4 regions of the Mesorhizobium sp. M0991 genome follow, and region 3 is predicted to be linked to each of the others. Evidence: predicted binding sites of a transcription regulator. Region 3 holds the regulator's gene; each other region holds the start of a gene.
The links. The regulator LexA, encoded in region 3, represses DNA repair genes until DNA is damaged. The targets are predictions, from matches to a motif close to TGTTCNNNNTGTGTTCNG.
Positions count from the first base shown of each region.

Region 1: the regulator LexA is predicted to act here: its motif matches at 1,822-1,839, upstream of NKH70_RS27755 (PA0069 family radical SAM protein).
Region 2: the regulator LexA is predicted to act here: its motif matches at 1,168-1,185, upstream of parE (DNA topoisomerase IV subunit B).
Region 4: the regulator LexA is predicted to act here: its motif matches at 1,351-1,368, upstream of NKH70_RS12630 (helicase-related protein).

Region 1 covers NZ_JAMYNE010000026.1:43,584-46,700, forward strand. Annotated here, with positions in the region: gene rnhB (ribonuclease HII) at 1-424, opposite strand, end outside; gene NKH70_RS27755 (PA0069 family radical SAM protein) at 593-1,747, opposite strand; gene NKH70_RS27760 (glycosyltransferase) at 1,899-2,402, shown strand; gene NKH70_RS27765 (phytanoyl-CoA dioxygenase family protein) at 2,585-3,117, shown strand, end outside.
Region 2 covers NZ_JAMYNE010000059.1:4,810-7,926, reverse strand. Annotated here, with positions in the region: gene NKH70_RS34210 (GGDEF domain-containing protein) at 1-981, opposite strand, end outside; gene parE (DNA topoisomerase IV subunit B) at 1,256-3,117, shown strand, end outside.
Region 3 covers NZ_JAMYNE010000007.1:69,485-72,601, forward strand. Annotated here, with positions in the region: gene kynU (kynureninase) at 1-554, opposite strand, end outside; gene lexA (transcriptional repressor LexA) at 1,004-1,738, shown strand; gene NKH70_RS13000 (ComEC/Rec2 family competence protein) at 1,732-3,117, opposite strand, start outside.
Region 4 covers NZ_JAMYNE010000006.1:305,314-308,430, reverse strand. Annotated here, with positions in the region: gene NKH70_RS12630 (helicase-related protein) at 1-1,184, opposite strand, end outside; gene phbB (acetoacetyl-CoA reductase) at 1,915-2,640, opposite strand; gene NKH70_RS12620 (acetyl-CoA C-acetyltransferase) at 2,744-3,117, opposite strand, start outside.

The DNA.
Region 1 (3,117 bases), on a different contig from region 3:
CCTCGCAGGGCAGGCCAGGCGGCACGTCGCGGCCGTCGGCCAGCGCCAGCTTCGGCCGGATTGACAGGCCTGCCACGGCACGGCGCATCGCTTCTAGGCTGGCCTTGAGGATGTTGGAGGCATCGATGCCTTCGGCGCTGACCGAGGCCATCGATACGGCGAGCGCGGAGCCGAGGATTTTCAGGAACAGTGCCTCACGCTGCAAATGCGTCAGCCGCTTGGAATCATCGAGGCCGTCGGGGATGTTGGCGGGATCGAGAACCACCGCTGCCGCCACGACCGGCCCGGCGAGCGGGCCGCGGCCGGCCTCGTCCGTTCCCGCCACCGGCCACAGGCCTTCGGCCATCGCCTTCGTCTCGAAGGAGAAGTCGGGTCTCTCGACGATTTCGAAGAGAAGCGGAGAATCGGAACGCGGGCGAGCCATGGTGCGGCGAGGTTCGCATCGGCTCCGATTCTCCGCAAGTCCCTCCGGGTCGGGCGGGGCACCGGACCAGGAGGGGGCTACCGTCTGCAAGCCCGGGGACAGGACAGGCCGGACGGGATTTTTTCGCCTGCTGCCGGCCGTTTCAATCGGCTGGCGCGAGACGCTTTGTCACAGCAGCATCAGCTGCTCGGTTGCCTTGGCAGCAGGGATGAACCGGTCGGTCCTCAGCGAGCGCCGCTCGGCATTGAGGCCGAGCCGTTTGGCAGCGATCTCGAAGCGCCGGCCGATCTGCCAGGCATAGGGGCCGGAGCCTTTCATGCGCTTGCCCCATTCCGAATCGTAGTCCTTGCCGTCGCGCATCGAACGGATCAGCGACATGACATGGCGATAGCGGTCGGGATAGTGGCGCAGCAGCCAGTCCTTGAAGATCGGCGCGACCTCCAGCGGCAGGCGTAGCAGCACATAGCCGGCCTCGCGCGCGCCCGCTGCCTGCGCCGAATCGAGGATGCGCTCCATTTCCGGGTCGGTCAGTCCGGGGATGATCGGCGCGACCATCACCGAGGCCGGAATGCCGGCGTCCGAAAGCTGCCTGATCGCCTCCAGCCGCTTAGTCGGCGTCGACGCGCGTGGCTCCATGGTGCGCGCCAGCATGCGGTCGAGCGTCGTCACCGACAAGGCCACCTTGGCCAGCCCGCGTTCCGCCATGCGCGACAGAATGTCGATGTCACGTGTCACCAGCGCCGATTTGGTGACGATGCCGACCGGATGCCCGCGCGCCTCCAGCACTTCGAGGATCTCGCGCATGATCCGGTATTGCTTCTCGATCGGCTGGTAGGGATCTGTATTGGTGCCGATGGCGATGGTGCGCGGCTGGTAATTATCCCTGGACAATTCCTTGTCGAGCAGCCGCGCCGCATCCGGCTTGGCAAACAGCTTCGATTCGAAATCCAGCCCCGGCGACAGGCCCATGAAGCTGTGCGTCGGCCGCGCGAAACAATAAACGCAGCCATGTTCGCAGCCGCGATAGGGATTGATCGAGCGGTCGAAGGAGATGTCCGGCGATTCGTTGCGCGTGATGATGGTGCGCGGCTTCTCGACCTGTACCTCGGTCTTGAACGGCGGCAGCTCCTCCAGCGAATTCCAGCCATCGTCGAACACATGCCGGCTGACCGGCTCGAAACGGCCAGACGGATTGATGCCCGCCGACCTGCCGCGATTGCGGTCCGGGCGGACGCGCATGCCGCTCTGCTCGATCATCGCATTCGCCATCTCTGCCCTGCCAGCGCCGAAGGCGGCAATGTCGGCACGCACGATCTGTTCCATTTTGGCCCTTTCCCAGGGACTGTCCGCCCGTTGTCGAATCGCTCTGCTCATGAATGTATTCCTATCGCATCGATGAGAACAAAGCAAGAACTTTCTCGCAGCGCGCCGCAAAAACTGGCGCTGCCCACCGCTTTCCGCTATTCGGCTAAACATGCTCAGCGTCCTGATCGAAACCTTGAATGACGAGGAGGGCCTTGCCCGCACGCTCGCCTCGCTGATCGGTGGCGCGGTCGAAGGCGTGGTGCGCGACGTTCTCGTCTGTGACACCGGCTCGACCGATCAGACGCACCGCGTCGCCGAACATGCCGGCTGCCACTATGTCAGCGGCGGCATCGCCGCCGGCATCAGGCAGGCCAAGGGCGACTGGCTGCTTTTGCTAGAACCAGGCGCGCGGCTGGGGGAGGGCTGGATCGACGAGGTCGTCGCCCATACCGCCAGGCAAACCATGGCGGCGCGGTTCTCGCGGGCTCGCGGCAGCCGCGCGCCCTTCCTGTCACGCGTCTTTGCCGGAAATCGCGCTCTCGCCGAAGGCTTGGTGATCAGCAAGCGTCAGGCCGCGGCGCTGTCGAAGAACGCCCGCAGCGCCGAAGCGATCGCCCGCGGCCTGGCGACCAGGAGGCTCCACGCCGAGATCTGGGTCGCGCCGCGGAAGTGACGGCTTACCGTCCCGGTTCAGGGGCCCAAGCAAATTTTCTGGCGGCTCGTCGTTTATTGTGCATTGCACAAAATCTGGCCGGGCGTTACCATTCCCAGCGATATGGGCGAATAGGGTTTGGGGTGTGCCGGAGCGGCGACGGCTAACGTCGATGCTGTTCCCTCGACATTTTGAGGACCCCGATGACCCTTTCAAGCCCTGGAAAGTCCGGCGCTGCAAGCCTCGAGGCGATCGCACGCAACGGCGGTACGCTGCGCCGCATCGCCGCCCGCATTCCGACCTATCTTTCGGACCTTCGCGAGAATCCGGCATGGCTGCCAATGTTCATGCTGGCGCGCACCATGCCGGCGCGGCGCCTGCACTGGCGCGGTGCGAAGCCCGTTCCGCCGGCGCGCAATGTCGGTGAAACGATGTTCGCCGGCGTCGATCGCGATGCCGTCGTTGGCGCGCTGCAAACGGAGGGGCTCTATTCGGGCCTGATGCTGCCGGCCGCCATCCATGAGGAGATCGCCAGCTTCGCCGAGCACACGCCATGCTTCGGCAATTTCGACCGCCGGCTGGAATTCCTGCCCGAAAAACACGCCGATGCCGAAAAGCATTTCGGCCGTCCGCTGCTCAGCGGCCATTATTTCGAGCGGGTCCTCGACTGCAGCGCTGCGGTCGCCGTGCAGCGCGATCCGCTGCTTCTCGACATCGCGGCGCACTATCTCGGCAG
Region 2 (3,117 bases), on a different contig from region 3:
GGTGGCCACGACTTCCGTGCCGAAGGCGACGCTGATCTTGCTCGCAACATCATAGGCCTTCTCTTCCGTCATCCGCGACATGACGAGGACGAATTCCTCGCCGCCCAGTCGGAAGGCGTCGACGCCGGTTCTGGCGTATTTCCTGATGACCCCTGCGAAGCGGCGCAGGACCTGGTCGCCGACCGGGTGACCGAATACGTCGTTCGTCCTCTTGAAATGGTCGAGATCGAACATGGCGACGGACGTGAACGGACCGAAGACCCGCTCGCCGTAGAGTGCCGTCAACGCCCGCCGATTCATCAGCCCGGTCAATGGATCGGTCATCGTCTCGGCCTTAAGTTCGATCTGCGCCTGCAAATGGTGCAGGGAGAGCGTCAATGCGCCGAGCCCGGTCATGCAGGCGACGGCCACGACGGAATTCACCCGCTCGGCCCAATTGTCCGGTGCTACACCGAGCACCCATTGGCCCTTGACCAGCAGGACCGCGCCGCAAAGTCCGAACGACAGCGCACAGACGCCGCTCAGGAACGAGACGCCCAGCAATATCCGGCGATCGTGACCACCCTCAATCCAGAACATCGCCCCGATGAGCGAGAGCAGCGCCGTTACCGTCGCGTAGGTGACAATAAAGCCGACACCATCAAACCCGAGATACGTCGCGCCCGCGCAAACAGCCATCGCAACCAAGGTCGGCAAGATGGCTCGCCTGTAGTCGCCTATGCTGAGATATTGCATGGCCGACAGGCAGATAATCAGGAAGCCGAGGCTGAGAAGCACAAGCACGATCTGGCAAAGCCAGGCGCTTGGATCCCTGGTGTAATGCCAGAACAACACTACATGTGCGACGAGCACGAGAATGCCGCACGCCACCGTCAGCTCAAAGCGTGCCTGTGGCGCGGTGAACCAGATCGCAAACATGGTGATGCTAAGGCACGTGCCCGACAGCGCCGCCGCGAGCAGGAGCGAACTGTAATCCAACATGCTTAAGCGACAGCCTCATGAGGGTTCCGCTGCATTCTAGATCAGCGACAGTCCGCAAATACCGTTTTTTCAGCCAATCTTCCGGCGTAACCTTCGGACAGGGTTTACAAAACGTCGATGCTCCAGGCTTCGACCCCATTTCCGCCGCTTGGTTGTCGAATGGTTTTGCAGTAAGAGGCTCTATCCTCGAACGTAACAGGAACCTCCGTCGCCTGCCCGCGAAAAGCGTGGCAGTATCGGGTGGTGATTCGCAGCATCGGAATCCAGAACCAGCATGGACGACAACAACGATCTTTTTGCCAATTTGGGCAAGCAGCCGCAACCGGCTCGCGCCGCCGCGCGCCCAGCCGACCCGCTGGTGCAGGCGGCGAAGCGGCCGGCGGCCCGTGACGCCAGCGAGAGCTACAGTGCCGCCGACATCGAGGTGCTGGAGGGCCTGGAGCCGGTGCGCCGCCGCCCGGGCATGTACATTGGCGGCACCGACGACAAGGCGATGCACCATCTGTTTGCCGAGGTCATCGACAATTCGATGGACGAGGCGGTCGCCGGCCATGCGACCTTCATCGATGTCGAGCTTTCCGCCGATGGGTACCTGTCCGTTACCGACAATGGCCGCGGCATCCCGGTCGATCCGCACCCGAAATTCAAGAAGCCGGCGCTCGAACTCATCATGACGACGCTGCATTCAGGCGGCAAGTTCGACAGCAAGGTTTACGAGACGTCCGGCGGCCTGCACGGTGTCGGCGTTTCCGTCGTCAACGCGCTGTCCGACCATCTCGAGGTCGAGGTCGCGCTGGGAAGGAAACTTTATCGGCAAAAGTTCTCGCGCGGCATTCCTGTGACCGGCCTGGAGCAGCTCGGCGAGGTGCACAACCGGCGCGGCACGAAGATCCGCTTCCATCCAGACGAGCAGATTTTCGGCAAGGGCGCGGCTTTTGAGCCGGCGCGGCTCTACCGCATGGCGCGGTCAAAGGCGTATCTGTTCGGCGGTGTCGAAATCCGCTGGACCTGCGATCCCTCGCTGATCAAGGAAAAGGACACGACGCCGGCCAAGGCAGAATTCCATTTTCCGGGCGGCCTCAAGGACTATTTGAAAGCCTCGCTCGGCGACGAATTCCAGGTGACCCGTGAAATGTTCGCCGGCAAGAGCGAGAAGCAGGGCGGCCACGGTTCGCTCGAATGGGCGGTGACCTGGTTCGGCGGCGACGGTTTTATCAATTCCTATTGCAACACCATCCCGACCGCGGAGGGCGGCACGCATGAGGCCGGGTTCCGCAACGTTCTGACGCGCGGCTTGCGTGCCTATGCCGATTTGGTCGGCAACAAGCGCGCCTCGATCGTCACTTCCGAGGATGTGATGATCTCGGCGGCGGGCATGCTGTCGGTGTTCATCCGCGAACCGGAATTCGTCGGCCAGACCAAGGACAGGCTGGCGACGATCGAGGCGATCCGCATCGTCGAAAGCGCCATCCGCGACCCGTTCGACCACTGGCTGGCCGACAATCCGCAGGAAGCTTCGAAACTGCTCGAATGGGTGATCGCGCGTGCCGACGAGCGGGTGCGCCGCCGCCAGGAAAAGGAAGTGTCGCGCAAGAGTGCTGTGCGCAAGCTGCGCCTGCCCGGCAAGCTCGCCGACTGCACGCAGAATGCCGCCGCCGGTGCCGAACTTTTCATCGTCGAGGGCGATTCGGCCGGTGGCTCGGCGAAGCAGGCGCGCGACCGCGCCAGCCAGGCGGTGCTGCCGCTGCGCGGCAAGATCCTCAATGTCGCCAGCGCCGGCAGCGACAAACTTGCCGGCAACCAGCAGATATCCGACCTCATCCAGGCCCTGGGCTGCGGCACGCGCTCGAGATATCGCGACGAGGACCTGCGTTACGACCGGGTCATCATCATGACCGATGCCGACGTCGACGGCGCCCATATCGCCTCGCTGCTGATCACCTTTTTCTACCAGGAGATGCCAAGCCTGATCCGCGGCGGCCATCTCTATCTGGCGGTGCCGCCGCTTTATTCGATCCGGCAAGGCGGCAAGGTCGCCTATGCCCGCAACGACGCGCACAAGGACGAACTCCTGCGCACCGAATTCACCGGGCGCGGCAAGGTCGAAATCGGCCGCTTCAAAGGGCTGGGCGAAAT
Region 3 (3,117 bases):
CCCGGCATGTCGCGCAGTTCGCCCGACTTGTAGTTGACGTGGTTGACCAGCACCACGGCAGTGCGTTCGTCGATCAGCTCTTCGATGGTCGGCGCGTCGACCCCCGAGAGGCGCAGCAGCGTATCTTTTCGCGTCGAAACCACACCTTCAGCCATGTAAAGGTCTGTCGGAAAACTATCGCCCTCGGCGACGATGACCCGCCGCTGCGGACGCATGGCCATGGCGGCGTGCAGCAGCTTGTAGATGTTGACCGACGTCGTGTCGCAGACCACCGTCTGGCCGGTCGCGGCACCGATCAGGCGCCCGAGCTGGTCGCCAAGTTCAAGCGGCATGTTGAACCAGCCGGCCGTGTTCCATGCGCGGATGAGATCATGCGACCATTCCTCGGTCGCGGCCTTGTACAGTTCATCGAAAGCGGCACGTGAAGCAGCTCCTAGCGAATTGCCGTCGAGATAGATCACTCCTTGCGGCAACACAAAACGGTCGCGCATCGCGCGCAGCGGATCTGCGGCATCCATCGCCTTTATGGCCGCGAGATCGGGAATTCCTGTCATGATTTGCCTGCTCCCCCAAAAATTCAACGCAACGCCGGACACGCATCGACTGTTCTTCCATTACCGGGTAGCGCGCAGCAAGGCTCCACCAGCGAGAAGCAGCCTGACCAGGCGGTGGAAACCAGGAGTTAACCCGAGGTTGGCGTTTTGAGTTCGTTTCGTTCACGGTGCATTGACCAAACCGCACAGTCGATACGGGTTCAATTCCGTGCCCTTTTGCCGACCGACGGCCGATGCCAGTGGCGCCTTCTAGGAAGCCAGAAGGGCGCAAACGACAGCAGAATCAAGGCGATGAGGCTCGCGGCGGGTGAAAATGCGGCATTCCGGTAGGGGCGTGGTTTGTTTCCCGAGCCTTAACGCATTCATTAAACTTTAAACAGTTGCGGAACACAACTGGAACAGATAGGGTTTGTTCTGGGTTTGTTTTTCTGATTCTGTTGGGGGTCGCTATGCTGACACGCAAACAACACGAACTGCTTATGTTCATTCACGAAAGGTTGAAGGAAAGCGGTATTCCGCCCTCCTTCGACGAGATGAAGGAAGCGCTCGACCTGGCTTCCAAATCGGGAATCCATCGGCTGATAACGGCGCTGGAGGAGCGCGGCTTCATTCGCCGTTTGCCCAACCGGGCCCGTGCGCTGGAGGTGCTGCGCCTGCCTGACTCGATCGCCCCCGGCCTCAATGCGGCACGCAAGTTCTCGCCGAGTGTCATCCAGGGCAGTCTTGGGCAAGGTGCCCCTCGGCAGGGCAAGCCGACATCGTCGCGCGTCCCTGCAGCCGGCAATGACGACGATGTCGTCGCCGCCGTTTCGATCCCGGTGATGGGCCGCATCGCCGCCGGTGTGCCGATCGACGCCATCCAGCACCAGACGCATTCGATTTCGGTGCCGCCGGATATGATCATGGGCGGCGAGCATTATGCGCTCGAGGTCAAAGGCGATTCGATGATCGAGGCTGGCATTTTCGACGGCGACACGGTGATCATCCGCAATGCCGATACGGCGAGCCCCGGTGAGATAGTGGTGGCACTGGTCGACGAGGAGGAAGCGACGCTGAAGCGGTTCCGTCGCAAGGGCGCCTCGATCGCCCTGGAAGCCGCCAATCCGGCCTACGAGACGCGCATCTTCGGACCAGACAGGGTCAAGGTGCAAGGCAAGCTCGTCGGACTGATCCGCCGCTACTGAGCTCCGCCCTTGGCGCCGGCTTTGGGTTTGTCGGCCCTGCGGTATGGCGGCAGGCCCCGCGCCGCGCGTGAAAATTTCCGTTGCACGTGCCAGGGCCGGTATGATTTTTCGACGGCAAAGCGGATTTCGGCGCGTGTTGCCGCTTGTGGATCGAAATAGACGGCCGCACTTCCCGCGCGCGCCAGTTGCCGTTTGGTGACGACGAGGACCAGCCGGTCGTAGTAGCAGGGATTATGGGCGGTGGCGTCGTCGATGACGATCAAGCTGGCAAAGGCGCAGGCTGGCCGTGCAGTATCGCGGTCCTTGGCTTGCGCGATGATCGCGCCGGATGGATGCCTGGCAAGGCAGAGGCCGTCCGTGCAAATGAACGGCATGCCCGGCGGTAGGTCGGCCGGATCGGCAATGTCGAATTGCGGATCGTTCTTTCCAGGTGTTTCCGGCGCGACGATAGCCTCTGATGTGAGCGCGCGTTTCCAGTTGTCGATGGTGAACTCATTCGGGCGTGCCCGGTTGACCGCGAGTTCACCGCTGCCGATCGGCAGCGCGACCAGCCGTGCGTCCTCCGAGATCAATACATCGGGTACGCGCGTCTGCGTTGTCGTTAGCAAGCCGGCGAGCGCGAAAGGAAGTGCCGCGAGCCGCAACCAGGTCGTCGCCATGCTGGCAATGACGAGGGCGATCGTCACCAAAAGGACAGATCTCAGCGAAATCAGCCCGACCTCATCGATCGGCGAGCGCTCGGAGATCCACCCGGACAGGGCGATCATCGCCGTCAGCCCCTTGCCCATCACGTAGAGGAAAGGCCCATCCGCGCCGAACGGCATCGCCAGCGCACTGAGGACGGCGAAGGGCATGACGACCAGTGAGACGATAGGCATGATGGCCAGATTGGCGAACAGGCTGAGCGGCGCCACGCGCTGGAAATGCCATATGGCGAAAAGCGCCGTGGCGCTCCCTGCAATGATCGAGGTCATCGCCAGGCCGCCCATGCCCAGCAGGACCTTTCGAGTGGCAAAGCGTAGCGGCGACCGCCGGGGCGGCGGCGTGGTGGCCCTGCCGGCGCGGTAATCAGACCAGCCTGCATAGGCGCCGACAAGGGCCGCCGTCGCGGCGAAGGACATCTGGAAGCTCGGACCGACCACCTCGTGCGGCGACACCAGAATGACGGCGATGGCGATCGCCAGGTTGCGCATGGTGAGCGCGGTCCGGTCGAACAGCACGGCGATAAGCATCACCGCCAGCATGATGAAGCTGCGTTCGGCCGCTACCACAATGCCGGAAAAGACGAGGTAGGCCGCAATCGAAAAAAGCGCGGCGGCCGCGGCATATTTCTTGACCGGCCGTCGCGATGAGAAATCGGGAAACAGCGCAAAGGCGCC
Region 4 (3,117 bases), on a different contig from region 3:
GAGGCGATCAAGTCGGCGTGCTGGGCCGGCGCGATCTTCCTGTAGTCGGGCAGCGCGCAGGCTTCCCACAGCAGCGCCACGCGTCTGGCATCGGTGGTGAGTGCCCGGACATCCTCGTCGCGCGACAGATGCTCGAGCGCTTGCGCGTCTACTGCTGGCAGTGCGCGCGTCAGGCCTTCGACCGGGGCGTTGGTCTCGATCGAGCGCTTCAGCGCATCAAGGTTGGCGAAATCGAAATGCGCGGTACGCCACTGCAGCACTTTCACCTGGTCGAAATCATGCGCCTCGATCTTCTTGACAAGTTCCTCGTCCAGCGGATCGACCTGGCCGGTGACGCCGAAGGTGCCGTCGCGCAGGTGCCGGCCGGCGCGGCCGGCAATCTGGCCGAGCTCGGCCGCCGTCAGGTTGCGGTACTGGTAGCCGTCGAATTTACGGTTCTGGGCGAAGGCGACGTGGTCGAGGTCGAGGTTGAGGCCCATGCCGATGGCGTCGGTGGCGACGAGGTAGTCGACGTCGCCCGACTGGAACAGCGCCACCTGGGCGTTGCGGGTGCGCGGGCTGAGTGCGCCGAGCACGACGGCGGCACCGCCCTGCTGGCGGCGGATCAGCTCGGCGATGGCATAGACCTCGTCGGCCGAGAAGGCGACGATCGCGGTGCGCCGCGGCAGGCGGGTCAGCTTCTTCGAGCCGGCATAGGCAAGGTGCGATAGCCGTGGCCGGGTCACCACCGACACGCCCCGCAGCAGGCGCTGCAGGATGCCGTGCATGGTGGCCGCGCCCAGCAGCAGCGTCTCCTGGCGGCCGCGCAGATGTAGGATGCGATCGGTGAAGATGTGGCCGCGTTCGAGATCGCCGGCGAGCTGGACCTCGTCGATGGCAACGAAGGCGGCGTCGGTCTCGCGCGGCATCGCTTCCACGGTGCAGACCGAGTATTTCGCGCCCGCCGGCTGGATCTTTTCCTCGCCGGTGATGAGCGCAACCTTATGGGCGCCGACCTTCTCGCAGACGCGCGTATAGACCTCGCGGGCAAGCAGCCTGAGCGGCAGGCCGATGACGCCGCTTTCATGCGCCACCATGCGTTCGATGGCGAGATGGGTCTTGCCGGTGTTGGTCGGGCCGAGCACGGCCGTCACGTCTCGACCCGACAGGATCAGCGGTTCAGTGTGTTTCGGATGGATGTTCATCGGCCTGGAAATAAGGCTCTCTGCCTCGCATTGTCGGGAGCGCGCCCATATTGGCCGCGTATGACAGGCGACACATAGGGATTTCGGGCGCGAAGCGAAAGCGGAATGTGCCGAGGGCAGGCGATTGGTTGCTTCGAAGCCAGAAAATCTGTTCCCGATTAACAATTGGAACGAGTCTCGAACGAATCAGCTACGAATCACTGACTCCCGCTGATTCAGGGTTTGTTCACGGCTACATCTGGGCTTTCTGCCGGCGAGTCTCACCACATGCTGAATCACGGAAACTGGCCCGATTCATGCAAGCGGCATCCAAGCGAGCACCGCGGTTAACCTTTGCCGGTGAATGATCGTGGCCAGCCAATCTGCTCCGCCCAACATTATGAAATTATTGATGTTTCCTAATGCGCTTTAATCATTTCGAGGGTGTTTTCAGCTCTCGCCGTTAACGTTCCGCTCAAAGCCGGAACGAATCGGCGACGAATCAGCGATAGGCAAAGTTTCTTGGTTTGTTCACCGCAACATGTTGTGTTGTGAACAGCTTTTCCACCGAGAATCGACAGGCTGTCGGACGGGTTGTGCACAGGTTGCGCAGTTGCCGTTAACCTTTGCATGCCAGTTTCGGGCAGTGTGCGGCACCGCGATCTTGCAGCGGAGAAAGCTGCTATGGAACGGGCCGTTTTGCGGGGCCCGTTCATTCAGCGCGTATCTATCTCAACGTAAAGATAAACGGTCAGGCGATGTACTGCCCGCCATTGGCTGATATGGTCGAACCGGTGATGAAACCGGCATCGTCGGAAGCTAGGAAGACGACGCAGCGCGCGATCTCCTCCGGCTCGCCGAGACGGCCGATCGGGATCTGCGGGATAACGCGCTCGTTGAGGACCTTCTCGTCCATCGCCTTGACCATCTCGGTGGCGATGTAGCCGGGGCAAATGACGTTGACGGTGATGCCGGCGCGCGCGCCTTCCTGGGCCAACGCCTTGGTGAAGCCGATATCGCCGGCCTTCGAGGCCGAATAATTGACCTGGCCGACCTGGCCTTTCTGGCCGTTGATCGAGGAGATGGTGATGATGCGACCGAACTTGCGGTCGCGCATGCCGCCCCACAACGGATGCGTCATGTTGAAGACGCCGGAAAGGTTGGTGTCGAGGACCTCCTTCCATTGCTCTCGCGTCATCTTGTGGAACATCGCGTCGCGAGTGATGCCGGCATTGTTGACCAGCACCGAGACGGGACCGAGATCGGCCTCTACCTGTTTGATGCCGGCGGCGCAGGCCTCGTAGTCGGCGACCGACCATTTATAGACCGGGATGCCGGTCGCGGCCTTGAACTTTGCCGCCGCTTCCTCATTGCCGGCGTAGTTTGCGGCGACCGAATAGCCGGCGCTTTTCAAGGCGACCGATATCGCCGCGCCGATGCCGCGCGACCCGCCTGTGACGATTGCAACCTTTGTCATATGTCCTCCCGGGAAATGCAGATGACTGAGCGTTGAAGCGGCGGGGTTTGCCCTCTATTCCCTACTCGCTTTGCGCCAGATCCTATTCGTATCGCCTATCTCATCACAATGCTTCAACGCACATAGCAACACCCATGCCGCCGCCGATGCATAGCGTGGCAAGGCCTTTCTTGGCACTTCTGCGGCGCATTTCGTAGACCAGCGTGTTGAAGATGCGGGCGCCCGAGGCGCCGACCGGATGGCCGATGGCGATGGCGCCGCCATTGACGTTGACGATGGCCGGGTCCCAGCCCATGTCCTTGTTGACGGCGCAGGCCTGCGCGGCGAAGGCCTCGTTGGCTTCGACCAAATCGAGGTCGCCGACCGACCAGCCGGCCTTGGCCAGCGCCTTGCGCGAGGAGGGGATCGGTCCCGTCCCCATGATCTGCGGGTCGACGCCGGCGGTCGCCCAGGAAACGATACGCACCAGCGGTGTGA